Regions from separate parts of the Herbaspirillum sp. SJZ099 genome, predicted to be linked through region 2. Evidence: predicted binding sites of a transcription regulator. Region 2 holds the regulator's gene; each other region holds the start of a gene.

Region 1 (7,654 bases), on a different contig from region 2:
GAGCAGGCCGGCCAGGCGGTTTTCCTGGCCGTTCAAGCGGATCAGTTTGAGGATCTCCTCGATCTTGCCGATCTGTTCCGACGACAGGCGCGCGAACAGCGTGGTCTTGACGCGCTTGTCCATCTTCATCGCCAGCTCCAGGTTTTCGAACACCGTGTGCTGCTCGAACACGGTAGGACGCTGGAACTTGCGGCCGATGCCGGCGTGCGCGATCTCGTACTCGGTCATCCGCGTCAGGTCGATGCTCTGGCCGAAGAAGGCGGTGCCGGCGGTCGGCCGCGTCTTGCCGGTGATCACGTCCATCATGGTGGTCTTGCCGGCGCCGTTGGGACCGATGATGCAGCGCAGTTCGCCCACCGAGATGTCGAGGTTGAGGTTGTTGATGGCGCGGAAGCCGTCGAACACGACCGAAATGTTTTCCAGGTAGAGGATGGCGCCGTGGATGGTGTCCACGCCTTCGGGTTTGATGCGTTCGTAGGACGTGCCGTGGTCGGCGTGCGGCGTGTCGACATTGCCGCCCAGGCCGCCGATGCCAGCCGGGGCGCTGGGCGCCTTGCCCGGTTCGATTGCGCTCATGCTGCCTCCTTGGTCGCGGCCTCGCCTTCGCCGGCTGGCGAGGGCGGCGCGTCGCGCTTTTTCAGTTTCTGGATCAGGCCGACGATGCCCTGCGGCAGGAACAGCGTGACCAGGATGAAGATCAGGCCCAGCGCATACAGCCACAGGTCGGGGAAAGCCGCGGTGAACCAGCTCTTGAGGCCATTGACGGTGAACGCGCCGATGATCGGGCCCAGGAGCGTGCCGCGTCCGCCCACCGCGGCCCAGATCACCATCTCGATCGAGTTGGCCGGCGACATTTCCGAGGGGTTGATGATGCCCACCTGCGGCACGTAGAGGGCGCCGGCGATGCCGCAGATCACGGCCGACAGTGTCCACACGAACAGCTTGAACCACAGCGGGTTGTAGCCGATGAACATCAGGCGCGACTCGGAGTCGCGCACGCCCTGCAGCACCCGGCCCAGCTTGGAAGTGACGATCAGGCGGCACAGGAACAGCGCGCCGAACAGCAGCGCCAGCGTCACCAGGTAGATGGCTGCCTTGGTGCCCGGCGCGGTGATGGTGAAGCCGAGGATGCGCTTGAAGTCGGTGAAGCCGTTGTTGCCGCCGAAGCCGGTGTCGTTGCGGAAGAACAGCAGCATGAAGGCGAAGGTCATCGCTTGCGTGATGATCGAGAAGTACACGCCCTTGATGCGCGAACGGAAGGCGAAATAGCCGAACACGAACGCCAGCAGGCCAGGCACCAGCACCACCAGCAGCATGGCGAACCAGAAGTGCTCGGTCATCCACCAGTACCACGGATAGGCCTTCCAGTTGAGGAACACCATGAAGTCCGGCAGGTCGCTCTGGTACACGCCGTCGCGGCCGATGGCGCGCATCAGGTACATGCCGTGCGCATAGCCGCCCAGCGCGAAGAACACGCCATGGCCCAGCGACAGGATGCCGGTATAGCCCCACACCAGGTCCAGCGCCAGCGCCGCCATGGCATAGCACATGAACTTGCCGACCAGGGCGATGGTGTAGCCCGACACATGCAGCGCGCTGCCCTCGGGGAAGGCCAGGTTGCACAGCGGCAGCAGCGCCAGGATCACGGTGCAGACCACGATGCCGGTCCAGGCGGGCCTGGAAAATAAAGAGGGTCGCATGATCATGGCGTTCATTCCACGCTCCTTCCCTTGAGTGCGAAGAGTCCCTGCGGACGCTTCTGGATGAAGACGATGATGAATACCAGGATGGCGATCTTGGCCAATACCGCGCCGGCCACCGGTTCCAGGAACTTGTTGACTTCACCGAGGCCGAATGCCGCGATCACGGTGCCGGCCAGCTGGCCGACGCCGCCCAGCACCACCACCATGAAGGAGTCGACGATATAGCCCTGGCCGAGGTCGGGGCCGACGTTGCCCAGCTGCGACAGCGCCACGCCGCCCAGGCCGGCGATGCCGCAGCCCAGGCCGAAGGTCATCATGTCGATCTTGCCGGTGGATACGCCCACGCAGTCGGCCATGCGGCGGTTCTGCGTGACCGCGCGCACGAACAGGCCCAGGCGCGTCTTGTTGAGGATCAGCCACACCGCGAATACCACGAACAGCGCGAAGAACACGATCACGATGCGGTTGTAGGACAGCACCAGCGACCCCAGCACGGTGACGCCGCCCGACATCCAGCTCGGGTTGGCGACCTCGACGTTCTGCGCGCCGAAGATGGAGCGCACGCCCTGCATCAGCATCAGGCTGATGCCCCAGGTGCACAGCAGGGTTTCCAGCGGACGGCCATAGAGCCAGCGGATCACCAGGCGCTCCAGCGCGATGCCGACCGCGCCGGCGACGATGAATGCCGCCGGCAATGCCACCACGAGATAAGCGTCGATGGCGCCGGGGAAGTATTTGCGGAACACCAGCTGGCACACATAGGTGGTGTAGGCGCCGATCATCAGCAGCTCGCCGTGCGCCATGTTGATGATGCCCATCAGGCCGAAGGTGATGGCCAGGCCCAGCGCCGCCAGCAGCAGCACGCTGCCCAGGGAGATGCCGTAGAACAGCTTGCCGGCGAAATCGACGATCGACAGGTGGCGCTCCAGCGCCGCCAGCGTGCGCACGGCTTCGATCCGCACGCCTTCGTCGGGTTCGAGGTAGCTGCCGTCGGGATTTTTGGCCAGCATCTGTTGCAGCGCGGGTTTGAGCGATGCGTTGGTGGTGTCGCCCAGGGTTTTCACCGCGGCGCGCCGGGTGGCGGGATCGGGCGCATGCAGGTTGGCGGTGGCCTGCACTTGCTGCAGCACGTCCTTGATCTGCGGATCGGTTTCCTTGGCCAGCGCCTTTTCGATCAGCGGCAGCTGCGCCGGATCGGCATTCTTGAGCAGGTCGGCAGCGGCCGCCAGGCGAATGTTGCGCTCCTGGGACAGCAATTTCAGTCCCGACATCGCGCCTTCGACCGCGCCGCGCAGGCGGTTGTTGACGGTGATGCCTTCGGCATCGTCCGGCGCCGGGCCGGTCTGGCCGGTGGCCGGGTTGAAGGCGTTGCCGGCATCGTCGACGATCAGCACCTCGCCGGCCGGCGTGGCGTACAGCGCGTCGCTGTTCAGGGCATTGAGGATCTTCGCCGCGTCGTCATTGGCGAGTGCGGCAATCTTGTTGACCGCCTCGATGCGGGCATCGGGATCGTCTCCTCCCAAGGGTTTCAACAGATCCGGTGCGATGGCGGCGCCGGCGGCCAGCGCGTGTGCGCAGAGCCACATCGCGAGCATCGCGCGTAAGAGCTTGAAGGCTGTTTTCATTTTTGGTTCTGGTCCCGGCGCTGCCGGACGTAGGGCGATATGCCGGACGGCGGGCGGCAGGCACAGCGGGAAGCGGCTGTTTTGTCGTGGTGGGTGTGACCGCTGGACTGGCGGCGCGCCTTCGATACGCCGCGCTGCGGCTACTCAGTCCGAACGGGCGGCGGGTATAACAGGTCCCGTTCGGACTGGGTAGCGGCGTAGCCGCGTATCGCAGGCGCACCCCAGCGCCATGACTGCAATTACATCTTCTGCTTGCCTTCGTTGCCCGGGATATACGGGCTCCACGGTTGCGCCCGGATCGTGCCCTTGGTCTTGTTGACCACGTTGAACTGGCCATCGGCCTTGATCTCGCCGATCATCACCGGCTTGTGCAGGTGGTGGTTGGTCTTGTCCATTTCCAGCGTGTAGCCGGACGGCGCCTTGAAGGTCTGGCCGCCCATGGCCGCGATCACCTTGTCGGTGTCGGTCGACTTGGCCTTTTCCACCGCCTGCTTCCACATGTAGATGCCGACGTAGGTCGCTTCCATCGGGTCGTTGGTCACCACGGTGTCGGCGTTGGGCAGGCCCTTGGCCTTGGCATAGGCTTTCCACTTCTTGATGAAGGCGGCATTGACCGGGTTCTTCACCGATTCGAAGTAGTTCCAGGCCGCCAGGTGGCCCACCAGCGGTTTGGTGTCGACGCCGCGCAGTTCCTCTTCACCCACCGAGAACGCCACCACCGGCACATCGGTCGCCTTCAGGCCGGCGTTGCCCAGTTCCTTGTAGAACGGCACGTTGGAGTCGCCGTTGATGGTCGAGATCACCGCGGTCTTGCCGCCGGCCGCGAACTTCTTGATGTTGGCGACGATGGTCTGGTAATCGGAGTGGCCGAACGGGGTGTAGACCTCGTCGATGTCGGAATCCTTCACGCCCTTGCTGTGCAGGAAGGCGCGCAGGATCTTGTTGGTGGTGCGCGGGTAGACATAGTCGGTGCCCAGCAGCACGAAGCGCTTGGCACCGCCGCCTTCTTTCGACATCAGGTATTCGGTGGCCGGGATCGCCTGCTGGTTCGGCGCCGCGCCGGTGTAGAACACGTTCTTCTCCAACTCTTCGCCTTCATACTGCACCGGGTAGAACAGCAGGCTGTTCAATTCCTTGAACACCGGCAGCACCGACTTGCGCGACACCGAGGTCCAGCAGCCGAACACCACCGAAACCTTGTCCTGCGAAATCAGCTGGCGCGCCTTTTCGGCGAACAGCGGCCAGTTGGACGCCGGGTCGACCACCACCGGTTCCAGCTTCTTGCCCATCACGCCGCCGGCGGCGTTGATTTCATCGATGGTCATCAGCGCCACGTCCTTCAACGAGGTTTCCGAGATCGCCATGGTGCCGGAGAGGGAATGCAGGATGCCGACCTTGATGGTGTCCGCAGCGAAGGCGGACGGAAGCCAGGACGATGCGGCCAGTGCGAATGCGCCAAGTGCAGTTGCTTTCAGTACGGTACGACGTGACATGGTTGCTCCCTCAGAGAATAGAGTTGGAAGAGTTTTTCTGACTGCCTTGTCGCTTTAGCAGAATGCGTGCCAATGATGGGGCGCGGGTGGCCGCATGCATCAAAGCGGGGCGGGGGAGGGCGAGGGAGGGGCAACAATGTTGCCAATGGGCGTAAATTTACGCACCAAATATGGGAAGTTTTGTCGACAAGGCCAGGATCCGGCCAGCGCTTTCACCAAGCTGGCGCTGACGCGTGCGCGAAGTTGGGGCGCGCGGCGGGCCGGCATGGCCATTGTCATGCCGGCGAGGCGGGAGTGAGGCGGTTCAGCGCAGCAGTACGTGCCGCATGAACTGGCGGATCGGGAACTCGATCATGTTCTGCACCATGACGGGCAGCTCCAGCGGCCGCATGATCATCTTGATCGTGGTTTCCGGCTTGAGGTTGATGCGCACCGTGCGGCTCATCCGCGATGCCAGCTCCTTCAGGCGCGCCGGGTCGGCCGCCAGGTCCGGGCGGTGCGCTTTCACCACATGGCGGATGGCGCAGTCGGCGTCTTCGTTCTTCAGTTCCAGCGTGCGCCGGCCGAGCGTGCCGAGCACGCGCGAACGGCCGATCTTCTCCAGGCGGCGGTAGCGCCGGAAGTATTGGTAGAAGTGCTTGTAATGGTTCACCTCATCGTTGGCGATGAGCCCGGCCAGTTGTTTCAGTACCGGCTCATCGGTAGCGCGCGCCAGCGCCCGGTAGTAAGTCGCGGTGCCGGTCTCGACCACGCAACGGGCGGCCAGCTCCTGGGCGCGGGTGGGTTCCAGCAGTTCCACCTTGCAATATTGCGAATACTCATCAAGGAAGCTCGCGTAGGCGCGTTCCCATGCGAACTCCGGCCATACATATGCGACATAGGCGCGCAACGCGGCCCCGTGCTGCAGTTCCTCGCGTTCCCATTGTTCGCGCAGCCAGCTTTCCACCTCATCGTCGCCGCGGTAATACTCGACCAGGTTGTGGGTATAGAGGTCGGAGCCGCTTTCGACGAAGGAAGCGCAGGCCACGAGGTAGAACAGATTCTCATCCTTGCGGGCACGCGCGGTGTCGATGCGTGCGAAATCGATATCCTCGATGGTCCAGTGCGTTTTTGCTTCACGGCGTATGGTCATTTGCTTGTCCTCGGCGTGGTTGGCATCAAGGTATGATGCAGCACGGTATCTTTGGTTCAGGCAATGGCCGTCGCCTTGCGTTTCTTTGCATGTCGGCGCGTATTTGGGCCAGTTGTCAGGCCTGTGTCAGCGCACGTCCGGTTTCCCTTGCCTGAAGGAAAATGGCTGAGGACTTATAATGACCGACTCACTTCACCGGCCGTCCGCAGGCCGTCCTACCGATTTCCCATGAGCATCAAAGAAACCTCGCAAGACACATCGCTCTCGACGGGCAAATTTCCCCCATGGCTGGCGGTGCTCGCGGCCCTCACCGCGATGGGCGCGCTGGCCATCGACATGTACTTGCCCAGTTTCACCGCCATTGCGCAAGACCTCAACGTCGGCACCAACCTGGTCCAGCTCACGCTGGCCACGTTCCTGGTCGGCCTGGCGCTGGGCCAGATGTTCTACGGCCCGCTGTCCGACCGCTTCGGCCGCAAGCCGCCGCTGTTCTTCGGCATTACGCTGTATTTCATCTGTTCGCTGCTGTGCATCTTCGCCCAAAACATCGAGACGCTGATCGTGCTGCGCTTCTTCCAGGGCCTGGGCGGCAGCGCCGGCATGGTGATCCCGCGCGCGATGGTGCGCGACCGCATGGGCGCCGAAGGTTCGGCCAAGGCCTTCTCGATGCTGATGCTGGTGTTCGGCCTGGCGCCCATCCTGGCGCCGTTCATCGGCGGCATCATGCTGGTGATGGCGAGCTGGCGCGGCATCTTCGTGGTGCTGACCATCTTCGGCCTGCTGTGCCTGGTTGGTACCCGCAAGTACCTGACCGAGACCGTCGACGTGCATCAGGCCGAGCCCTTGCACCTGGGGCGCACGCTGCGCCAGTACTGGGGGCTGCTGCGCCACAAGCAGTTCATGGCCTACGTGCTGTGCGGCGGCCTGGTGCAGGCCGGCATGTTCGCCTACATCGCCGGCGGCCCGTTCGTGATCATCGAGCTGCATGGCATCAAGCCGCAGTACTTCGGCTTCGTCTTCGCTTCCAACGCCATCGGCCTGATCGCCGCCTCGCAGGTCAATGCGCGGCTGGTGATGAAGCGCTCGGCCGAGCGCGTGCTGGGCCGCGTGCTGTGGCTGCCGGCCGGCCTGTCGCTGTTCGTGGCGCTGATGGTGGCGGCCGGCCAGGAAAGCCTGCCGCTGCTGCTGGTCGGCTTCTTCGGCTTTCTTACCTCCTACGGTTTCACCGGCCCCAACGCCACGGCCGTCGCCTTGAAGCACCAGGGCCGCCAGGCCGGCACCGCGGCGGCATTGATGGGGACGCTGCAATTCGGCATGGGCGTGCTGTCGGGCGTGGCGATGAGCTTGTGGCATGACGGCACGGCCCTGCCGCTGGTGACGGTGATGGCGGTATGCGGCATATCGGCGTTCCTGCTGTATCACCTGGTGGCCAAGCATGAGACTGCGGCGCCGGCGGTGGCGCCGCGATGACCTGAACCGATCCAGAGTTGAAGTGAAGAGCGCCGCTGGTGACAGCGGCGTTTTCTTTTCCGGGCGACGGATGCGCGCCGCGCCCGCGGCATTCCCAACTTGGCGCACGCCTTTTCCGGCGCGCACATTCTTGGCGCTGGACGGTCGGCATCCGCCGCATCGTTCCCCGCATTTTCCCGCGCCATGGTTCGCCGGTATTTGGCTCGCTAATTGCTGATCCTGTTGTCGCGG
Region 2 (7,654 bases):
ATTGTCTTCGGCAAAGCCCAGGCCATGCGGCCCGATCACGATGCCGACCACCAGGTACCCCAGCATCGGCGGCAGATGCATCATGCGGAAAGCCACCACCCCGAGCACAGCCGCGGCGAGCAGGAATAAGGTCAGTTCCAGTCCGGAAAACATGTGTGGATGATTTGCTTGTTAGATCTTTTATATGAGCTGAACTATGCGAACCGGCCAAGCGAGAAACATGCCCGGACGGAGCCTCCCGCGCCGCCATGCGCATCCGCGTAACGCAGCGCACAATACGAGTCCCACCAATTCGGTGCGGGCATGTGTGAAAACGATCCCCGGCAACAGCAATGGCAGGCATGTCATCATGGCAATTCCCGGCGCTGCCGACCGTTCTGCCGACGCAGCAAATCTGGCATATTGGCGCTTGCCAGCCCGGTTCTCCGGGTGTTGCGCACATGCTGCAACGCAACCGCAATGAAGGCCCGCTGGCCGTCATTGCATCTCCTCCTTACATCTGGCAAGTTTTTTGCTTTGCTAATTCGTTTATACTTCGGTTATGAGTGTAACCGATGATAAATCCACGCCCGCATCTTTTTCGACCGAGGACGCGCGGCGCGCCATCGCACTGGCGCGCCAGACCTTTCAGATCGAAGCCGATGCCATCCTGGCGCTGAAAAACCGCCTGTCCGACGACAGTTCCGAACCGCTCGCCCGCGCCGTGCATCTCTTGCTCGGCTGCCAGGGCCGCGCGGTCGTGTCCGGCATCGGCAAGTCCGGCCATATCGGCCGCAAGATCGCTGCCACGCTGGCCTCCACCGGCACCCCGGCGCTCTTCATGCATCCGGCCGAAGCCGCCCACGGCGACCTCGGCATGGTCACCCCCAACGACGTCTTCATCGCCATCTCGAATTCGGGTGAAACCGCCGAGCTGCTGGCCATCGTGCCCATCGTCAAGCGCATGGGGGCGGTGATCATCGCCATGACCGGCAACGATGCATCCAGCCTGGCCGAGCTGGCCGCCGTCCACCTCAACGTAGGCGTCGACCAGGAAGCCTGTACCCTGAACCTGGCGCCGACGGCCAGCACCACCGCCACGCTGGCCATGGGCGACGCCCTGGCGGTGTCGCTGCTGGATGCGCGCGGCTTCATGGAAGAGGATTTCGCGCGCTCCCATCCGGGCGGCGCCCTGGGCCGCCGCCTGCTGACCCATGTGCGCGACGTCATGCGCAGCGGCGACGCCATCCCCGCCGTGCGGCCGGATGTCTCGCTATCTGCGGCATTGATGGAAATCACGCGCAAGGGCATGGCCATGACCGCCGTAGTCGACGAACATTTCCGCCCGATCGGCGTGTTCACCGACGGCGACTTGCGCCGCCTGCTGGAACGCGGACAGGATTTCAGCCAGTTCGCCATCGCCGACGTCATGCACGCCAATCCGCGCACCGTCAACCAGGACCAGCTGGCGGTGGACGCCGTGCAATTGATGGAAGAATTCCGCATCAACCAACTGCTGGTGACCGATGCGCAAGGCGTGCTGACCGGCGCGCTGCACATCCATGACCTGACCCGCGCCAAGGTGATCTGATGACGTCAGCCTTCGCCAGCACCTTTGCGCCCGCCATCCTCGCCAAGGCCGCCGCCACGCGGCTGATGATCTTCGACGTCGACGGCGTGCTGACCGACGGCGGGCTGTTCTACGGCGAAGACGGCGAATCGGTGAAACGCTTCAATGCGCTGGACGGCCACGGCATCAAGATGATGCAGCAGTTCGGCGTGGCCGCCGCGATCATCACCGCGCGCCAGTCGCCTTTCGTGCTGCGCCGGGCCAACGACCTGGGCATCGCCCACGTCTTCCAGGGCGTCCATGACAAGCGGCTGGCATTCGGGGAGCTATTGAAGCACACCGGCCTGCAGGCCGCCGATTGCGGCTATCTGGGCGACGACATCATCGACCTGCCGGTGCTGACCAAGGTCGGCTTCAAGGCTTGCGTAGCCAACGGGCACCGTGAAGTCAAATCGCGCTGCGACTACGTGACGGCCGCCATCGGCGGCAACGGCGCCGTGCGCGAAGTGTGCGACCTGGTGCTGGCCGCACAAGGGAACTACGAGGCGGCGCTGGCGCCGTACCTGGCATGAGCAACCACAGCGGCGAACGCGCGGCGCAACGCATCCGCCTGGGCGTGCTGCTGGTGGTGCTGGTCGCGCTCGCGCTGGGCAGCTTCTGGGTGCTGCAGACGTTGCGCAACAGCGGCGACCAGCAGCCTTATGTCCGCCCGACCGGCAAACCCGACTACTACCTGGAAAACTTCAACTACGTGAAACTGGGTCCGACCGGACTGCCGCGCTACGACATATCGGGCGCCAAAATGGTCCACTTCCCGACGGACGACTCCTTCGAGATCACCAAGCCGGTGGTACACAGCCTGGACAAGGCAAAGCCGCCGATGGAGCTGTATTCCGACACCGCGCGCGTGACCGACGAGCAGACCAAAATCCACATGTACGGCAACGCCAACGCCACGCGCGGCGGCACCAACGGCGGCGCCCCGATGCACCTGGTCTCCGAATACCTGTTGCTGCTGCCGGACGATGAAATCGTCAAGACCGACAAACCGGTTGCAATGACGATGGGCACCACCAGATTGAACGGCGTGGGGATGATCGCCAACAATGCCACGCAGGAAGTGCAACTGCTGGGCAACGTGCGCGGCTACTACGAACCGACACAAAAGAAACGCTGAGCCAAGACTCAACCTGACAGGAACTTATGAAACGCTCACTCTTATTGCCCTGGTTGCTGCTGCTCGCCATCTGCGGCGCGGCGCACGCGGAAAAGGCCGACTCGACCAAGCCGACCAACATCGAAGCCGACCAGATGGTCTACGACGATGTGCGCCAGGTGAAGACCTTCACCGGCAATGTGGTGCTCACGCGCGGCACGCTGCTGATCAAGGCCGGCCGCGTGGTGCTGACCACCGACCAGTACGGCTATGAATATGCGGTGCTGTATGCGGCGCCGGGTTCGCTGGCCAGCTTCCGCCAGAAGCGCGACGGCGGCCCCGACCTGTGGATCGAAGGCCAGGCCGAGCGCATCGAGTATTCCGAGCAGACCGAGATTTCCAAGCTGTTCAACCGCGCCCACATCCAGCGCATGGACGGCAAGCGCATTACCGATGAGGTCAACGGCGAGTTCATCTCCTACGACAGCCGCGCCGAATTCTATTCGGTCAACAATACCGCTTCGGGCGAAAGCAAGCCGGGCGCGGGCCGGATCACCGCCGTGATCCAGCCCAAGAATCCGCCCGCCCAGCCGGCGCCGCCAACACAGCCGGCCCAACCTGGAAAGGACCAGTAACATGGTGAGCTCGCTGGTGGTCCGCGGACTGAAGAAAAGCTATGGCGCGCGCCAGGTGGTGCGCGATGTGTCGATGGAAGTGCAGAGCGGCGAAGTGGTCGGCCTGCTGGGCCCCAACGGCGCCGGCAAGACCACCTCGTTCTACATGATCGTCGGCCTGGTGCCGTCCGACGGCGGCGAAATCGACCTGGATGGCGCCGCCATCTCAGGCCTGCCGATCCACAAGCGCGCCACGCTGGGCCTGTCCTACCTGCCGCAGGAGGCCTCGGTATTTCGCAAGCTGACGGTGGAAGACAATATCCGCGCCGTGCTCGAACTGCGCCAGGAGAACGGCAAGCCGCTCTCGCGCGACGAGATCGAAGGCCGCCTCAACAACCTGCTGCATGAACTGCAGATCGAGAAGCTGCGCGACAGCCAGGCGCTCTCGCTGTCGGGCGGCGAACGGCGCCGCGTCGAAATCGCGCGCGCGCTGGCGACCGATCCGCGCTTCGTGCTGCTCGACGAGCCGTTCGCCGGCATCGACCCGATCGCCGTGATCGAGATCCAGCGCATCGTGCGCTTCCTCAAGGAGCGCGGCATCGGCGTGCTGATCACCGACCACAACGTGCGCGAGACGCTGGGCATCTGCGACCGCGCCTACATCATCAACCAGGGGACGGTGCTGGCCAGCGGCAGCCCGGACGACATCATCGCCAACGAATCGGTGCGGCGCGTCTACCTGGGCGAACATTTCCGCATGTGAGCGGCCCTGCGCCAAGCCACGCCGGCGCGACGCACAACATGCAACGCACGACAGCACAGCAGCACGTAACAAGCCGGCCACGCGGCGCCCGAAAGCCAGATGAAACAGTCCCTCCAGTTACGCACATCGCAGCACCTCGCATTGACGCCGCAATTGCAGCAGTCGATCAGGCTGCTGCAATTGTCTACTTTGGAACTGCATCAGGAACTGGAACAGATCCTGTCCGACAACCCGCTGCTCGAGCGGCTTGACGACGCGCTCGACAATTCGGTACGGCTGCTGGCCGACGGCGCCCTCTCCGCCTCGCCCTCCAGCGGTGTAGCCGACAACGCCAGCGAAAGCGGCGCCGAGGCGCCCGCGCCCGCAAGCGACGGCGAATCCAGCCTCGACTACCAGGACAACACGCCCGAAGGCAGCGTCAGCGGCGAATCCGAATGGAGCTTCGACGATGTCGCGCGCAACGGCAAATCATCCGACGATGAAGATGCGCGGCCGCAGCTGGAAGCGCACCAGACCACGCTGCGCGAACACCTGGTGGAACAGATCCGCGTCACCGCCCGCACGCTGCGCGACCGCGCGCTGCTGGAGCTGCTGGCCGATACGCTGGACGACAACGGCTACCTGGACGAGCCGCTGGAAGACATCCTGGCGCACCTGCCCGAAGAACTGGGAATCGATCTCGAAGAACTGTCGATCGCGCTCAAGCTGCTGCAAAGCCTTGACCCGGCCGGCGTCGGCGCGCGCAGCCCCAGCGAATGCCTGGCGTTGCAGATCCGCCGGCTGCCCGGCGTGCCTTTCGTCACGCGCAAGCTGGCGCTGAAGATCGTCGAGGATTACCTGCCGCTGTTCGCCCAGCGCGATTTCAACAAGATCAAGAAGGCGCTCGACTGCGACGACGAAGACCTGCGCGAAGCCCAGGTCGTCATCCGCCAATGCCGGCCGCACCCGGGCGCCGAATTCGCCCGCGACGCTTCCGACTATGTGGTGCCGGATGTGATTGTCAAACAAACAAAGAACGGCTGGCAGGTCACGCTCAATCATGACGTCATGCCCAAGCTGCGCGTGAACGCGATGTATGCGAGCGCGCTCAAGCAATCCAAAGGCGAGGTTTCGCTCACATCGCAGCTGCAAGAGGCGAAGTGGCTGATCAAGAATATGCGCCAGCGCTTCGATACAATTTTGCGAGTTGCCCAAGCTATTGTCGAACGTCAAAGAAACTTCTTTTCCCATGGGGCAGTTGCCATGCGCCCCCTTGTGCTGCGCGAAATTGCTGATACACTGGGTCTACACGAGAGCACTATCTCGCGTGTGACAACTCAGAAATACATGCTCACGCCGCATGGCATGTTCGAGTTGAAATACTTCTTCGGTAGCCATGTCGCGACCGAAACCGGAGGTGAAGCCTCCTCCACCGCGATACGGGCACTGATCAAACAACTGATAGGAGCCGAAAACCCGCAGACCCCATTATCCGATAGCAAGATTGCGGATATGCTGGCAGAACAAGGCATGGTGGTCGCGCGACGGACTGTCGCAAAATACCGCGAAGTGCTGAAGATTCCACCAGTCAATCTCCGCAAATCCCTCTGAGTTTTTCCTCAGTTTTTCTGTAGTACTTGCAGCCGTCGCTGTGTTCAGGCAAGCATCCATGCCCTCTGACACAAACGCTGTACTCTCTCCGGGTGTATTGGATGAGATGCACGAACCTCCAGTGACTTCACGATAGGAGTGTTGTATGAATCTGACCATTAGTGGACACCACCTCGAACTGACCCCCGCCATCCGGGAATACGTGCAAAGCAAGCTGGCACGGATCAAGCGTCATTTCGACAATGTGATCGACATCAGCGTCATCCTGAGCGTAGACAAACTGACAGAAAAAGAAAAAAGGCAAAAGGCGGAAATCAACGTCCATATCAAAGGGAAGGATTTGCATGCGGAAAGTATCGCCCACGATCTCTACGCGGCCATCGATGCATTGATCGACAAGCTCGATCGCCAGGTCATCAAGCACAAGGATCGGCTGCAAGACCATTATTCGATGGCCAAGAGGTTGCCGGAAGACACCGTTTCGGGCGCGGTGGCAAGCGCAAGTGCATAGCTGATAACGATCCGCCAACGACGGGGCCGCACCAGGCCCCCTCAAAGAGGAAAGGGCGCGAAAGCGCCCTTTTGCATTTCTCCCGACGCTCCGGTTTCCCGGCCGCCGGACCGCCATTGGGAATAGCCGCCAGGAAACATTGCAAACCATTCAAATAATTTACGTGGCCGCACACAACACCTTGCCCCGGCACGCCGTGTTTCAAACGCGGATGGCGGCTTTTTCATATAATGTCGGCAATCACCATTTTTTAAGGCATAGCCATGAGCGACGTTCAATCCTGGATCAAGGAAACCGTGACCCAAAACCCTGTCGTGCTGTTCATGAAAGGCACCGCGCAATTCCCGCAATGCGGCTTCTCCGGCAAGGCGATCCAATTGCTCAAGGCCAGCGGCGCCGAGAACATCGTCACCGTCAACGTGCTGGAAAGCCCCGACGTGCGCCAGGGCATCAAGGAATATTCGAACTGGCCGACCATTCCCCAACTGTACGTCAAGGGTGAATTCATCGGCGGCTCGGACATCATGAACGAAATGTATAGCTCGGGCGAACTGCAGACCCTGCTCAAGGGCTGATTGCTTCGCCGCGCCGCCTGGATTCCCTTGGTTCCCGCCGCATGCCGCGCCAGCGCCTGATCGTCGCCATCACCGGCGCGACGGGCGCGGTCTATGGCGTGCGCCTGCTGGAACACCTGCGCGGACACGCGCAGGTTGAAACGCACCTGCTGATCTCGGATGCCGGCGTACTCAATATCCACCAGGAGCTCGACCGCAGCCGCAAGGATGTCGAAGCGCTGGCCGACGTGGTCTACAACGTACGCGATGTCGGCGCGGCTATCGCCAGCGGCTCCTTTGCGTCGGCCGGCATGGTGGTGGCGCCGTGCTCGATGAAAACGCTGGCGTCGGTGGCCCATGGACTTTCCGACAACCTGATCACGCGCGCCACCGACGTGGTGCTGAAGGAACGCCGCCGCCTGGTGCTGATGGTGCGCGAAACGCCCTTCAACCTGGCCCACCTGCGCAACATGACGGCGGTGACCGAGATGGGCGGCGTGATCTTCCCGCCGCTGCCCGGCTTCTACCACCGGCCCTCCTCGATGGAACAGATGGTCGACCATACGCTGGGGCGCGTACTCGACCTGTTCGGCCTTGAACACCAGCTCACGCCGGAATGGCTAGGGATGAAACCGGCATCGGACTGAACCGGCAGCGCAACGCATGCCACAAACGAAACGCGCCGCAGGAAAACCTGCGGCGCGTTTTTCTTTGCAGCCGAACGGCGATCAGCCGCGGCCGATGTAAGGCATCTTGGTCGCCATCACCGTCATGAACTGCACGTTGGCGTCCAGCGGCAGGCTGTCCATGTAGAGGATGGCGCGGGCCACATGCTCGGCATCCATGGTCGGCTCAACCTTGGTCGACATGTCGGCCTGCAGCGTGCCCTTCTTCATCAGCGTGGTCATGTCGGTGGC
Region 3 (7,654 bases), on a different contig from region 2:
TGCAAGCCCTGCACGACGGCCTTTACACCGTCATCACATCCTTTTCCTTCTCGCTCACCAGCTTGTCGATCTCGGCGACGAACTTGTCGGTCAGCTTCTGGATTTCATCCTGGCCGCGGCGCTCGTCGTCTTCCGAGGCCACCTTGTCCTTGACCAGTTTTTTCAGGCTTTCGTTGCCTTCGCGGCGGATATTGCGGATGGCGATCTTGGCGTCCTCGGCCTCGCTCTTGACCAGCTTGACCATTTCCTTGCGGCGTTCCTCGGTCAGCGCCGGCATCGGCACGCGGATCAGTTCGCCGTGGGTCGCCGGGTTCAGGCCCAGGTCGGACTCGCGGATGGCCTTTTCCACCGCGCCCACCATTTTCTTTTCGTACGGCTGCACGCCGATGGTGCGGGCGTCGATCAGGGTCAGGTTGGCCACTTGCGACAGGCCGGTCGGGCTGCCGTAGTAGTCCACCATCACCTGATCCAACAGGCCGGTATGGGCGCGGCCGGTACGAACCTTGGCCAGGTTGGCCTTCAAGGTCTCGATCGACTTGCTCATCTTCTGTTCACTGTTCTTCTTGACCTCAGCGACACTCATGCTGCTCTCCTAATCTGATGCAATAACTTATCTTGAATGCAAATGCCCGATGCGGGGGCATTGTAAACGGGAATGCCGGCGCGTGGCCGGTTTGCTTGCCGCCGATGCACGGAACCTTGCGAGGTTCTCAGACGTGTACCAGCGTGCCTTCGTCCTCGCCCATCACGACGCGCTTGAGGGCGCCCGGCTTGACGATCGAAAACACCTTGATCGGCAACTTCTGGTCCCGGCACAGTGCGAATGCGGTGGCATCCATCACCTGCAGGTGCTTGGCAATGGCCTCGTCGAACGAGATCGAGGCATAGCGGGTGGCCGACGGATCCTTCTTCGGGTCGGCGGTATAGACGCCGTCCACCTTGGTGGCCTTGAGCACGATCTGGGCGCCGATTTCCGAACCGCGCAGCGCCGCCGCGGTGTCGGTGGTGAAGAATGGGTTGCCGGTGCCGGCGGCGAATACCACCACCTTGCCCTCTTCCAGGTATTGCAGCGCCTTCGGGCGCACGTAGGGCTCGACCACCTGTTCGATGCCGATGGCCGACATCACGCGGGCGGTCAGGCCGGCCTGGCGCATGGCATCGGCCAGGGCCAGCGAATTCATGACGGTGGCCAGCATGCCCATGTAGTCGGCAGTCGCCCGATCCATCCCTTGCGCGCCGGGCGCCACGCCGCGGAAAATATTGCCGCCGCCGATGACGATGGCCAGTTCGACACCCAGTTTGCTGATTTCTGCCACATCCGCGACCATGCGTTCGATGGTCGCACGATTGATACCGTAGGCGTCGTCGCCCATCAGTGCTTCGCCGGAAAGTTTGAGGAGTACTCGCTTATAAGCAGGTGTTGTCATTGCAGGGCTCCGTGTTCTATCCGATTTGAATTATTGCTTGTTGATTGGCCCGCCCTTTTTCGCCTGGACGGGATGGCGCGTTCCCGTCGCGAAAAAATGCGGACACTTGCATGCCTGTACTGCTGCGCCATTGTTCCCGCAACAACCGATCAACACCTATCGCCGCTGCTGCCCCATACGGTTCAGCCAAGGCCATGACAATAGATGCCGCCCACCTCAAAAGTTCCGGCCGGGCTTAAAAAAACGGGCCTCTCGGCCCGCTTTCTTTTACAACGCTTACTGGGCTTGTTTCGCCGCAGCCACTTGCGCTGCCACTTCGGCAGCGAAATCGTCCTGCTTCTTCTCGATGCCTTCGCCCACCACGTACATCACAAAGGATTTCACGGTGGAGTTCGCGGCCTTGAGCATCTGCTCGACGCTTTGCTTGTCGTTCTTCACGAAAGCCTGGTTGAACAGCGACACTTCCTTCAGGTACTTTTGCACCGAACCTTCGACCATCTTGGCGACGATGTCGGCCGGCTTGCCGGATTCGGCGGCCTTCAGGGAGGCAACCGAACGCTCTTTCTCGATCAGGTCGGCCGGCACTTGCTCGGACGACAAGGCCACCGGCTTCATGGCGGCGATGTGCATTGCCACATCCTTGCCGACTTGCACGTCGGCGCCGTCGAACTCGACGACCACGCCGATACGGGTGCCGTGCAGGTAGGACACCAGCTTGGCAGCCGACTCGAAGCGCTGGAAGCGACGGAACGACATGTTTTCGCCGATGCGGCCGATCAGTTCGGTGCGCAGTTCTTCCAGGGTCTTGCCGTCAGGCAGCTTGCAGGCGCCCAGGGCGGCCACGTCGGCCGGGTTCTGCTCGGCGACCAGCTTGGCGGCCGCTTCGGCCAGGCCGATGAATTCTTCGTTCTTGGTCACGAAGTCGGTTTCGCAGTTGACTTCGATCAGGGCGCCGACATTGCCGTTGATGTAGGTCGCAACCACGCCTTCGGCGGTGATGCGCGAGGAAGCCTTGGATGCCTTGCTGCCCAGCTTGACGCGCAGGATCTCTTCAGCCTTGACCAGATCGCCGTCGGCCTCGGTCAGCGCCTTCTTGCATTCCATCATCGGCGCATCGGTCTTTGCGCGCAGTTCGCCTACCAGTGCTGCGGTAATTGCCGCCATACTATTTCTCCTGACTTGATGGCGCGCCGCCTAGGGCAACGCGCCTTGATCCAACATTAGCTCAAAAATCGACTCAAAAAAAAGGGGCCACTGCGCGTATCGCTGTCACCCCTTTTTGTACTGCACCAGCGAAAGCGGAATTACGCCTGTTCGCTGACCTCGACGAACTCGTCGCCCTTGACGGCTTCGACCACTTCGTTGACGGCATTGGCACGGCCTTCCAGCACGGCGTCAGCCACGCCGCGGGCGTACAGCGCGATCGCCTTGGCGGAGTCGTCGTTGCCCGGGATGACGTAGGTCACGCCTTCGGGCGAGTGGTTGGTATCGACCACGCCGATGACCGGGATGCCCAGCTTGGCGGCTTCGGTGATGGCGCCCTTGTGATAACCAACGTCGATCACGAAGATCGCGTCAGGGATGCCGCCCATATCCTTGATGCCGCCAATGGACTTCTCCAGCTTTTCCTTTTCGCGGCTGAACAGCAGCGCTTCCTTCTTCGACAGCTTCTCGACCGAACCGTCTTCGATGGCGGCTTCCATGTCCTTCAGGCGCTTGATCGAGGTCTTGATGGTCTTGAAGTTGGTCAGCATGCCGCCCAACCAGCGCTGGTCGACGTAAGGCACGCCGGCGCGTTGCGCTTCGGCGGCCAGGATTTCGCGCGCCTGGCGCTTGGTGCCGACAAACAGGATGGTGCCGCGATTGGCCGACAGTTGACGCACGTACTTCTGCGCCTCCTGGTACATGCCCAGGGTCTTTTCCAGGTTGACGATGTGAATCTTGTTGCGATGACCGAAAATGAACGGGGCCATCTTGGGGTTCCAGAAGCGGGTTTGGTGGCCGAAGTGGACACCGGCTTCCAGCATTTCGCGCATGGTAACGGACATGAATTTCTCCAGGGTTAGGTCTGGAATCCGCTCGGTCATCCGGCTCATGCAGCCAGACACCCTTTGGCGAACGGATTCGCGTTTCAAAAATACATTTCATTAAGACAACATGCGGCTTGCGCCAACCACATTGCCCTCCAACCTGATTTCAGGTTAGCCCGAGATTGTACTTAACTACGCCATTTTATTCAAGCATCACTTCAACATGGCATACCAGCCTCCCGGCGCGCCGGCAGCCTCTCGACTATAATTCCTGTTTGACGATTTTCCTGCGAATTACGATACGACATGGGCAACATCACCATCAAGACCGCTGAAGACATCGAAGGCATGCGCGTGGCCGGCCGCCTGGCCGCCGAAGTGCTGGACTACATCGCCCCCTTCGTGAAACCCGGCGTGACCACCGGCGAGATCGACCGCCTTTGCCACGAATACATGACAAATGTGCAAGGCACCATCCCGGCCCCGCTCAACTATTGCCCGCCCGGTTATACGCCCTACCCCAAGGCCATCTGCACCTCGCTGAACGACGTGATCTGCCACGGCATCCCGGGCGACAAGGTGATGAAGAACGGCGACGTACTCAATATCGACATCACGGTCATCAAGAACGGCTACCACGGCGACACCAGCCGCATGTTCTACCTGGGCGAACCGTCCATCCTGGCGCGCCGCCTGACCGACATCACCTATGAATGCATGTGGCTGGGCATTTCCAAGATCAAGCCGGGCGCGCACCTGGGCGACATCGGCCACGTCATCCAGCAGCATGCCGAAAAAGCCGGCTACAGCGTGGTGCGCGAATTCTGCGGCCACGGCATCGGCAAGGTATTCCACGAAGAGCCGCAAGTGCTGCACTACGGCCGCCCCGGCACCCTGGAAAAATTGCAGGCCGGCATGATTTTCACCGTCGAACCGATGATCAACGCCGGCCGCCGCGAAATCCGCGAAATGGGCGACGGCTGGACCATCAAGACCAAGGATCGCAGCCTGTCGGCGCAATGGGAACATACGGTGCTGGTCACCGAGACCGGTTTTGAAGTGCTGACGGTTTCGCCCGGCATGCCGGCGCCGCCCGCCTTCATCCAGAACCTGGCAACGGCGCCCGCCTGAACCCATTCCCAACCTGCCCCCCGCTGGCGGAAATGACGATGAGCGACCGACTGGCCATCGTCATTTTCGCCGCAGCGTTTCAGGATCAACCGCGGCATTTCGCGCGCCTGCGAGGTATTCGGCATGAAACCTGCTAAGGAAAGCGGGCCGCACGGGGATGCGGCCAACAGGCCGCCAGCAAGCGGCCCCCCCTCCGCCAACCACAACACCAAGCCGATGCCGACACTCGCCGTCACGCTCAAAAAACAGCTCAAGGCCGCACGCCAGCAAGCGATCGATGCCTTCCAGTCCAATCACAAGACGGAACAACTGCTGAGCCAGTTGCGCCGCAATGTCGACGAAGCGCTCACGCAGGCCTGGACCGAACTGGGAATGCCTGCCGACGCCGCCCTGGTGGCGGTCGGCGGCTACGGCCGCGGCGAACTGTTCCCGCATTCGGATGTGGACGTGCTGATCCTGCTCTCCAGGACGGCTGAAGGCGCGGAAAAGGAGAAACTGGAATCGCTGGTGCAACTGTTCTGGGATATCGGCCTGGAAATCGGCCATAGCATCCGCACCATCGATGAATGCATGAACGAGTCGGCCGCCGACATCACGGTGCAGACCAGCCTGCTGGAAGCGCGCCTGGTCACCGGCAGCCGCAAGCTGTTCAGGCAACTGCAGGAGCGCTACCAGGCCGCGCTCGATCCGCTGGCATTTTTTCAGGCCAAGACGCTGGAAATGCGCCAGCGCCACGTCAAGTACGAAGATACCCCCTACAGCCTGGAGCCCAACTGCAAGGAAAGCCCCGGCGGCCTGCGCGACCTGCAGGTGATCCTGTGGGTGGCCAAGGCGGCCGGACTGGGCGACTCCTGGGCCAAGCTGGCCGAGCACGGCATGCTGACGGCCACCGAAGCGCGCCAGCTGCGCCAGAAGGAGCGCGCCTTCAAGGACATCCGCATCCGACTGCACATCTATACCAACCGACGCGAAGACCGCCTGGTGTTCGACATCCAGACGCCGATTGCCGAAAGCTTCGGCTTCAAGACCACCGACACCCGCCGCGCCAGCGAATACCTGATGCAGCGCTACTACTGGGCCGCCAAGGCGGTAACCCAGCTCAACACCATCCTGCTGCAAAACATCGAGGCCCACCTGTTCCCGCAGCAGGTCGTGCCCAAGCGCATCAACGACCGCTTCAACGAGGTCAACGGCTTCCTCGACATCGCGCATGCGGACGTGTTCGAAGAAACCCCCTCGGCCATGCTGGAAGTATTCCTGGTGCTGGCCGAGCATCCGGAACTCAAGGACATGTCGGCGCGCACCCTGCGCGCGCTGTGGCACGCCCGCTTCAAGATCGACAACGCCTTTCGCAGCAACCCGGAAAACCACCGGCTTTTCATGCAGATCATCCAGGGCAAGCGCGGCATCATGCACGCGCTGCGCCGCATGAACGCCACCAGCGTGCTGGGACGTTACTTGCCCAACTTCCGCCACATCATCGGCCAGATGCAGCACGACCTGTTCCACGTCTACACGGTGGACCAGCACATCCTGATGGTGGTGCGCAACGTGCGCCGCTTCACCATGAGCGAACACGCCCACGAATACCCCTTCTGCAGCCAGCTGATCGCCAACTTCGCCCAACCCTGGGTGCTGTACGTGGCGGCGCTGTTCCATGACATCGCCAAGGGCCGCGGCGGCGACCACTCCAAGCTGGGCATGGCCGACGCCCGCCAGTTCTGCGAGCAGCACGGCATTTCCGAGGAAAACACCGAACTGATCGTGTTCCTGGTCGAGCAGCACCTGACCATGTCGCAGGTGGCGCAGAAACAGGACCTGTCGGACCCCGACGTGATTTCGCAATTCGCCCAGTTGGTCAAGGACGAGCGCCACCTGACCGCGCTCTACCTGCTGACCGTGGCCGACATCCGCGGCACCAGCCCCAAGGTATGGAACGCCTGGAAAGGCAAGCTGCTGGAAGACCTGTACCGCATGACGCTGCGCGTGCTGGGCGGCGAAGCGCCCTCGGCCGACCGCGAACTGAAGAATACCCAGCAGGAAGCCATCAAGACGCTGCGCCTGTACGGCCTGCCGGCCGACGCCCACGAGAAGTTCTGGCAACAGTTGGATGTGGCCTATTTCCTGCGCCATGACGCCTCCGACATCGCCTGGCAGACCCGCTGCTTCTACGACAAGATCGACACCGACGTGCCGCTGGTGCGCTGCCGCCTGGCGCCCATCGGCGAAGGCGTGCAGGTCGCCGTCTACACGCCCGACCGCCCCGACCTGTTCGCCCGCATCTGCAGCTATTTCGACCAGAAGAACTTCAGCATCTTCGACGCCAAGATCCACACCACCCAGAGCAACTACGCGCTGGACGCCTTCCTGATCAATGCGCCGGTATTCGCCAAGAACTATCGCGACATCATCAACCTGATCGAGCATGAACTGAGTGAACTGCTGAAGTCGGACGCGCCGCTGCCGGCGCCGTCGAAGGCGCGCCTGTCGCGGCTGTCGCGCACCTTCCCGATCAACCCGGCGGTCGACCTGCGCCCCGACGAGCGCGGGCAATACTACCTGCTGTCGGTCTCGGCCAACGACCGGGCCGGGCTGCTGTACTCGATCTCCAACGTGCTGGCCAAGTACAAGATCAACCTGCACACCGCCAAGGTGATGACCCTGGGCGAACGGGTAGAAGACGTGTTCCTGATCGACGGCCCGGGGCTGAACCAGCCGCGCAACCAGATCATGCTGGAAACCGAACTGCTCAAGACCCTGCGCATCTGACCCGCCCCACGATCATCGGCCGGCGCCCAGCCTTGGCGCGCCGGCCGCCAAAGCCGTACAATCTCACCCTCGCCGCCCGCCGGCATCTCTTTACGCATTTGCAAGGCCCCCTCATGACCGAACCCGTCCGCCTCTCCAAACGCATGTCCGAACTCGGCCTGTGCTCGCGCCGCGAAGCCGACGAATGGATAGAAAAAGGCTGGGTGCGCGTGGACGGCGTGGTGGTATCGGTGCTCGGCAGCAAGGTGCTGCCGCACCAGAAAGTCACCGTGGAGCGCCAGGCCAGCGCCGAGCAGT
Region 4 (7,654 bases), 160 kb from region 2:
GGCGCCGTGTTCGACCTCTCCGGCGGCCGCGCGACGTACTAAGGGATTTTGAGACCCATGACCGGAATGGGCCACAGCAAAGAATGATCCGGACAAGAGGCGGTCGCGGGAAGATGCAGCCAAGCAGCATCCCGCGCCGGACCGGCCGGCAACGGCCGACCAAACACGCGCCGGCGGCATCCACAACGCCGGCGACGACAGTGCCGCCCAACCAACCAATGCTTTCCGCATCAAGCATCGCGCAAAGACGATGTTGGCAGGGAGCGACCAAATGGCTTACTCATTCACTTTGGAGACATACTTCATGGAAGTTCAGAAACAAAAGAGCCCCAAGCTCAAACGCATCCAGGTCGTCGCGCTGACGTTCCTGATGCTGGCCGGGATCGTCAACTACCTTGACCGCAGCACCCTGTCCATCGCCAACCATTCCGTGAGCCAGGAGCTGGGCCTGTCGGCCTCGCAGATGGGCCTGTTGCTGTCGGCCTTCTCGCTGGCCTATGCCTTCTCGCAACTGCCCATCGGCGCCATGCTCGACAAGTTCGGCGCGCGCGTGATGCTGGGCGCGGGCATGTTCATCTGGTCGGTGGCGCAGCTGGCCGGCGGTTTCGTCACCAACCTGCAGCAGTTCCTGGTGGCGCGCGTATTCCTGGGCCTGGGTGAAGCGCCGCAGTTCCCGGCCGGCGCCAAGGTGGTGTCGGAATGGTTCGCCACGCGCGAGCGCGGCGGCCCCACCGGCATCTTCGTCGCCTCCTCGACCATCGGCCCGGCCCTGGCGCCGCCGATCCTCACCGTGCTGATGCTGTCCTTCGGCTGGCGCATGATGTTCATCATCATGGGCGTGCTGGGCATCGCGGTGTCGGTCGGCTGGTACCTGTTCTACCGCAACCGCAACGAAGTCGAACTGGCCCCGTCCGAAGTGCTGTACCTGGCCGACGACAGCGACAACGACCCGAACGCCAACGCCAAGCTGACCTGGAACGAATGGAAGAGCCTGTTCAAGTACCGCACCACCTGGGGCATGCTGTTCGGCTTCATGGGCGTGATCTACATGGTGTGGCTGTACCTGACCTGGCTGCCGGCCTACCTGGAGCATGAGCGCCACCTGTCGATCGCGCGCACCGGCTGGGTGGTGGTGATTCCCTACATCTTCGGCACGCTGGGCATGCTGTCTTCGGGCTACATAGCCGACGGCCTGATGAAGCGCGGCATGCCGGCCATCCGCAGCCGCAAGTGGCCGATCTGCGCCGGCCTGATCGGCGCGGGCGCCTTCACCATCCCCGCCGCCTACACCCCCAGCACCACCATGGCGATCGTCTACATCTCGCTGGCCATGGCATTCGTGAACATGGCCTCGGGCGGCGCATGGGCGCTGGTCTCGGTAGCGATTCCGCGCCGCCTGGTGGCATCGCTGGGCAGCATGCAGAACTTCGGCGGCTACCTGGGCGGCTCGCTGGCCCCGGTGATCACCGGCGTGGTGGTGGACCAGACCCACTCCTTCGTCAACGCACTGCTGATCAGCGCCGCCGTGGCCTTTGCCGCCGCACTGGTCTACATGTTCGTGGTCAACAAGCCGATTGATGCGCACGCCTGATCGTCTATGCATCCCGACTCCGTTCGGACTGAGTAGCCCGCAGGGCGAACGGAGTCAACCGCAACATCGCAACGCAGGAGCCTGACCCGATGCCGCCGGCACATACCGCCGGCGGCATCCAGCCAGTCCCCCGCACCATAGAAAACAGCAAAGGAAACCACATGACTTTCTCCGCCGATCTTTTCAAAGGCAAGACCGCGCTGGTCACCGGCGGCACCCAAGGCATCGGCGGCGCCATCGCGCGCCAGCTGGCATCGATGGGCGCCCAGGTGATCGCCGCCGGCCTGCCGCCGTTCGCCACCGACGAATTCAAGGACAGCGGCGTGTCGCTCATCGAGATGAACGTGGCCTCCGAAGACAGCGTGCGCGGCGCGCTGTCCAGGATCGACCGGCTCGATATCGTGGTCAATTGCGCCGGCATCATCAAGCGCGGCGCCGAACTGGAAACCGAGGTCTTCGAACAGGTGATCGCGGTCAACCTCACCGGCACCATGCGCGTATGCGCCGCCGCGCGCGAACTGCTCAAGCAGTCCCAGGGCTGCATCGTCAACACCGCTTCCATGCTGAGCTTTTTCGGCGGCGGCCTGGTGCCGGGCTACAGCGCCAGCAAGGGCGGCGTGGCGCAACTGACCAAGTCGCTGGCGATCGCCTACGCGGCTGACGGCATCCGCGTCAACGCGGTGGCGCCGGGCTGGATCGCCACGCCCCTGACGCAAGCGCTGCAGGACGACCCGGCGCGCGCCGGCCCGATCCTGGCGCGCACGCCGCTGGGCCGCTGGGGCACGCCGCAAGACATCGGCAATGTCGTGGCTTTCCTGTGCACGCCGGCCGCCTCTTTCATGACCGGGACCATCGTGCCGGTCGACGGCGGCTACCTGGTTGCCTGAGCGGCCAACCCATCTCGATTGCATGCCATTTGCCCGCGTCAGCGTCTCCATGCCGGCGCGGGCTTTTTTATCTAGAACTCATTTCATCAATAGGCGTGAGATGCGTTCTCGACCGCTTCGCTATAATCTGGCGCCGTCCCACCACACACCAACCAGCGTCCATCGTCCATGCCCGCCCAAGATAAAGCCACGGAAGACCAGACCAAGATCGCCGGCACCGCCGCCTTCTCCAAGTTCATGGCCGTGCTGCAACTGATCGCCGACCAGGATGCGCCATTGACCATCGCGCAACTGGCCGCCCTTTCCGGCTATCCGCGCCCGACCGTCTACCGCATCCTGGGCGCGCTCATGGCCGAAGGCATGGTGCTGGAAAATCCGCGCACCAAGCAGTTCGAGGTCGGCCCGCGCCTGATCAACCTGGCCAGCCGCGCCTGGGACCGCAGCGACATCCGCGCCACCGCCATCGAGCACCTGCGCGCGCTGCGCGACGCCACCCGCGAAACCGTGCACCTGGCGCTGCCCTCCGACGCCGGCATGGTCTACATCGAGAAACTGGAAAGCCCGCAGGCGGTGCGCATGACCTCGCGCATCGGCACCCGCGTGACGCTCTACTCCAGTTCGGTCGGCAAGTCCTACCTGGCCGCGCTGGACGAAGGCCGCCGCGAACGGCTGATGCAAGGCATCCGCATGCAGCGCTTCACCGAATACACCATCACCGACCTCGCTACCCTGCGCGCCGAGATCGAAGAAACCCGCGCACGCGGCTATGCCGAAGACCGCGAAGAGAACGAGGCGCAGATCTTCTGCTATGGCGCCGCCATCATGGGCCCGGACGGGCTGCCGGCGGCCTGCATCAGCATCAGCATCCCGCTGTTCCGGCGCCTCGACGAGCCGCTGCAGGCCTATGTCAAACCCCTGCTGGAAACCTGCGCCGCCATCTCGCGCAAGCTGGCCGGCCCGGGCTGAAGCGCGCGCCGTCACTCCTCGGCGCGACGGGCTCCGGCGGATCAGGCCTCCGGCGGCAATTCGACCTTGTAGAGCTCGTTGCCGTCGGCGTTGTGCAGCGACACCGTCATCGCCTTCGTCTTCGCATCGATCTTGCCGATGCCGAAGAACTGCAGCAATTCCGCCGGCGAGCGGTTCTGCTTCATGTCTGCCGGAATGCTGACGTAGCGCACATCCGGCCCGAAGGTGCGGTCGATCTCGCCGGGGCCGAAAGTGCCGGCATTGATCGGCCCGCCAACGAATTCCCAGAAAGGCTTGAACTCGGTGAACTGCGCGCGCTCCGGCGAATAGTAAGTGGCCGACGCGTAGTGCACGTCCGCGGTGACCCACACCACGTTCTTGATGTCGTGCCGCTTGATGAAGCGCAGCAGCTCGGCCACCTCCAGCTCGCGCCCGGAAGGCTTGCCGTTGTCGGCATTGGCCCAGGCTTCATAGGTGCCTTGCGGCACGTCGGGATTGAGGTCGGGCACCACGATGGAAAGCGGCATGTCGCTGGCGATCACCTTCCAGGTCGAGCGCGAACGCAACAACGCCTGCTTGATCCAGCGCATCTGCTGCGGCCCGAGGAAATCGGCATCGCGCCCGCCCTTCTGGCGGTTGGGCGAATTGACGCCGCGGTAGCTGCGTTCATCCAGCATGAACACCTCCAGCAGCGGGCCGTAATGGAAGGAACGATAGATGCGGAAGGGATCTGCAGCGTCGATGCGGAACGGATTGTGCTCGAACATCGCCTGGCGCGCCCGCGCCGCCAGCACATCCAGGTTGCGCTCGCTGTAACGCTTCTCCGCCTCGCCCATCACCTGGCCCGGATACCAGTTGTTGCGCACCTCGTGGTCGTCCCACTGGACCAGGAACGGCACCTCGGCGCAGAAGCGGCGCTTGCTGGCGTCCAGCATGTTGTAGGCGAAGTTGCCGCGGTAGTCGTCCAGCGTCTGCGCCACCTTCGACTTGGCTTCGGTGACGACATTGCGCCACAGGCTGCCGTCGTCCAGCTTCACCTCGGCCTGGATCGGGCCGTCGGCATAGATCTGGTCGCCCGAGTGGATGAAGAAATCCGGACGGAAGCGGCGCATGCTCTCATACACGCGGTAACCGCCCCAGGCCTCGTTGATGCCCCAGCCCTGCCCGGCCTCGTCGCCGGAGAAGGCGAACGTGATGTCGTCGGCCCGGCCACCGTGCACGCCGCCCGGCACCATCAGGCTGCCGGTGACCGGCTCGCTCAGCGCCGATTCATGCGCCAGGTCCTGGAAGCGTACACGGTAGTGCAGGCGCTGGCCCGCCGGCAGGCCGCGCAAGTCCAGGCGCGCGGTGTAGTCGTTATGCACCGTCGCCAGCGGACCGGCGATGCGCGTGGCCCCGGTGAAATCCGCATTGGCGGAATACTCCACCAGCATGCGCGCGGGACGGTCGGTACGGCTCCAGACGATGGCCGAATCGCGCGTGACGTCGCCGCTCATCACGCCGCCCGGCATCTGCGGACGCAGGCGCTCGGCGGTGACGATGGCGGGCCCCTGGGCGCGCGCCGGCATGGCGGCGGTTCCCAGCACCGCGCCGGCGCCCAGGCGGGCGCTATCGCGCAGGAAGCGGCGACGTTGCTGGTCGGCTGGATCTTGATGGTCTGGCATGGCAACTCCTCGTGGCAGGTGGCTTGAAGCGTTGCAATCTAGCAATCGCGTATGACCGTCCGATGAAACCATGCCGCCATGCCCGATTTTTCATGGTTTTTCTTTTCCCGGTTCCCTGTTTTTCCGATTCGCACCAAAACATGGCTCCCCACATCGCCAGCAGGCCGGTTTCGCACAAACATCGTGCAAAAAGAGAACCATCCAAAAGAAACAGAATAAAAAATCCCTTCCAGATCAGCCACTTAAAGAAAAATCACCAAAATGGAATGAAATTTGCTTTAAAACGAGGCTTCAATTCGTTTATTGCACAATCTTTGGGAGTTTTCAGGTGGAAGATCACAAAAACGGCGCAGACGCGCTGTTCATCCTGCTCGGCGCCATCATGATCCTGGCCATGCATGCCGGCTTCGCTTTCCTCGAACTGGGCACCGTGCGCAAGAAAAACCAGGTCAATGCGCTGGTCAAGATCCTGGCCGACTTCGCGGTCTCGACCATCGTCTACTTCTTCATCGGCTACTACGTCGCCTATGGCGTCTCCTTTTTCGCCGGCGCCGAAACGCTGGCGCAACGGAGCGGCTTCGAACTGGTCAAGTTCTTCTTCCTGCTGACCTTCGCCGCCGCCATCCCGGCCATCATCTCGGGCGGCATCGCCGAGCGCTCCAAATTCAATCCGCAACTGATCGCCACCGCCGTGCTGGTCGGGCTGGTCTACCCGTTCTTCGAAGGCATCGCCTGGAACGGGCACCTGGGCCTGCAAGACTGGCTGGCCGCGACCTTCGGCGCCGGCTTCCATGATTTCGCCGGCTCCATCGTCGTGCATGCCGTAGGCGGCTGGATCGCGCTGCCGGCGGTGCTGCTGCTGGGCGCGCGGCGCGGACGCTACAGCAAGGAAGGCGCGGTCGCCGCGCACCCGCCATCGAACATCCCGTTCCTGGCGCTGGGCGCCTGGATCCTGACGGTGGGCTGGTTCGGCTTCAACGTGATGAGCGCGCAGACGCTGGACAAGATGAACGGCCTGGTCGCCATGAATTCGCTCATGGCCATGGCCGGCGGCACCCTGGTGGCGCTGCTGATGGGCAAGAACGACCCCGGCTTCGCCTACAACGGCCCGCTGGCGGGGCTGGTCGCCGTGTGCGCCGGCTCGGACCTGATGCATCCGATCGGCGCCCTGGCCACCGGCGGCATCGCCGGCGCCATTTTCGTGTGGATGTTTACCCGCACCCAGAACAAATGGAAGATCGACGACGTGCTGGGCGTATGGCCGCTGCACGGCCTGTGCGGCCTGTGGGGCGGACTGGCCGCCGGCATCTTCGGCCAGCAGGCGCTGGGCGGACGCGGCGGCGTGGCCTTCATGTCGCAACTGCTGGGCAGCATGCTGGGCATTGCCATCGCGGTCATCGGCGGCTGGATCGTCTACGGCCTGCTCAAGGCCGCCATCGGCATCCGCCTCGACCCCGAACAGGAATTCGAAGGCGCCGACCTGGCCATCCACAAGATCTCGTCGACGGCGGAGCGCGAGACCAGTTGGTGACGTTGATCAATAAAAAAAATACGGTCGCAACAAGATGACTGCCAATGCAAAGACCACCTCTTAAGGTGTAATGCCGCTCAGTTAAGCGCTGAACGGCATTTTTGCTTGTGGAGTCCAGATTCCGTTCGCCCTGAGTAGCTGCGCAGCAGCGTATCGAAGGGCAGGCAAGACTGCTAACGCTGGCACACTGGCTTCGATACGGCCCTGGCGGGCCTACTCAGCCCGAACGGGTTCTGATGATTGAGCGAGAGTTAGCCTTAACTGAGCGGCATTACACCCTCTTAAGGTGGCCTTTGCGATATTCGGGTGCAATTGTCGCGAATGCCGGCCATCGGCCAGAAGCAGACTGCCGCGCATTCCCGGTCAGCAACCATCCCAAGTAACGGCTGATATGAAATACTTGCCGTGCAGTGTCTCAGACTGCGACAGAGCCGCCATCCACGAACAACTCGATACCCGCGATGTAATTGCTCTCGGCCGATGCCAGGAACAGCACGGCACGCCCAACCTCATCCGGTTCCCCCAGGCGCCCCAAAGGTAGCATTTGCTTCAGCGCGTCTTCCATCCCAGGACGCGCCTCAAGGTAATCACGCATCAGGCGGGTCTCGGTTCCTCCAGGCGCTACCACATTCACTCGGATGCGCCGATCCTTCAGATCTGCAGTCCAGCTGCGCGCAAACGAGCGCACGGCCGCCTTGCTCGCGTTATAAAGCGACTGTCCCGGAAAGCCCTTGACGCCAGCCACAGAGCCATTCAGGACGATTGCACCTCCTGGCGACATCAAGGGCAGCGCTTTTTGCACGGTGAACAGCAATCCGCGCACATTCAGGTTAAAGATCCAATCGAAGTCTTCCTCTTCGATCAGGCCCAATGGCTTTGCCTCGGTTGAGGCGATCCCGGCGTTGGCGAATAGCACATCGAGTCTTCCGTGGTCGTCGTGGATGCGAGCGTAAAGGCGGTCCAGATCGCCCAGATTGGCAGCGTCGCCCGATACGCCGACGGCGCCATTTCCGAT

Evidence for each region. Region 2 encodes sigma-54, which starts transcription at its own class of promoters, with help from an activator protein. Its sites were predicted from a motif close to TGGCANGNAANCTGCTTT; they were not measured.
Region 1: urtA (urea ABC transporter substrate-binding protein) is a predicted target of sigma-54. The motif match lies at 4,876-4,893, and genes of this name have one in related genera.
Region 3: FB597_RS13950 ([protein-PII] uridylyltransferase) is a predicted target of sigma-54. The motif match lies at 4,708-4,725, and genes of this name have one in related genera.
Region 4: FB597_RS08825 (ammonium transporter) is a predicted target of sigma-54. The motif match lies at 5,371-5,388, and genes of this name have one in related genera.

The regions. Positions count from the first base shown of each region.
Region 1 covers NZ_VIUO01000002.1:16,172-23,825, forward strand. Annotated here, with positions in the region: gene urtD (urea ABC transporter ATP-binding protein UrtD) at 1-576, opposite strand, end outside; gene urtC (urea ABC transporter permease subunit UrtC) at 573-1,715, opposite strand; gene urtB (urea ABC transporter permease subunit UrtB) at 1,712-3,328, opposite strand; gene urtA (urea ABC transporter substrate-binding protein) at 3,568-4,821, opposite strand; gene FB597_RS05135 (ferritin-like domain-containing protein) at 5,126-5,953, opposite strand; gene FB597_RS05140 (Bcr/CflA family multidrug efflux MFS transporter) at 6,182-7,423, shown strand.
Region 2 covers NZ_VIUO01000003.1:41,273-48,926, forward strand. Annotated here, with positions in the region: gene FB597_RS08005 (cation:proton antiporter) at 1-153, opposite strand, end outside; gene FB597_RS08010 (SIS domain-containing protein) at 542-1,570, shown strand; gene FB597_RS08015 (HAD family hydrolase) at 1,567-2,121, shown strand; gene lptC (LPS export ABC transporter periplasmic protein LptC) at 2,118-2,726, shown strand; gene lptA (lipopolysaccharide transport periplasmic protein LptA) at 2,753-3,340, shown strand; gene lptB (LPS export ABC transporter ATP-binding protein) at 3,342-4,082, shown strand; gene FB597_RS08035 (RNA polymerase factor sigma-54) at 4,182-5,672, shown strand; gene hpf (ribosome hibernation-promoting factor, HPF/YfiA family) at 5,818-6,183, shown strand; gene grxD (Grx4 family monothiol glutaredoxin) at 6,447-6,758, shown strand; gene FB597_RS08050 (UbiX family flavin prenyltransferase) at 6,800-7,384, shown strand; gene FB597_RS08055 (SDR family oxidoreductase) at 7,466-7,654, opposite strand, start outside.
Region 3 covers NZ_VIUO01000006.1:31,046-38,699, forward strand. Annotated here, with positions in the region: gene frr (ribosome recycling factor) at 23-583, opposite strand; gene pyrH (UMP kinase) at 711-1,427, opposite strand; gene tsf (translation elongation factor Ts) at 1,704-2,591, opposite strand; gene rpsB (30S ribosomal protein S2) at 2,732-3,475, opposite strand; gene map (type I methionyl aminopeptidase) at 3,764-4,588, shown strand; gene FB597_RS13950 ([protein-PII] uridylyltransferase) at 4,805-7,357, shown strand; gene FB597_RS13955 (pseudouridine synthase) at 7,471-7,654, shown strand, end outside.
Region 4 covers NZ_VIUO01000003.1:206,062-213,715, forward strand. Annotated here, with positions in the region: gene FB597_RS08800 (SDR family NAD(P)-dependent oxidoreductase) at 1-42, shown strand, start outside; gene FB597_RS08805 (MFS transporter) at 305-1,591, shown strand; gene FB597_RS08810 (SDR family NAD(P)-dependent oxidoreductase) at 1,753-2,478, shown strand; gene FB597_RS08815 (IclR family transcriptional regulator) at 2,647-3,444, shown strand; gene FB597_RS08820 (alkaline phosphatase) at 3,486-5,108, opposite strand; gene FB597_RS08825 (ammonium transporter) at 5,437-6,639, shown strand; gene FB597_RS08830 (SDR family NAD(P)-dependent oxidoreductase) at 7,055-7,654, opposite strand, start outside.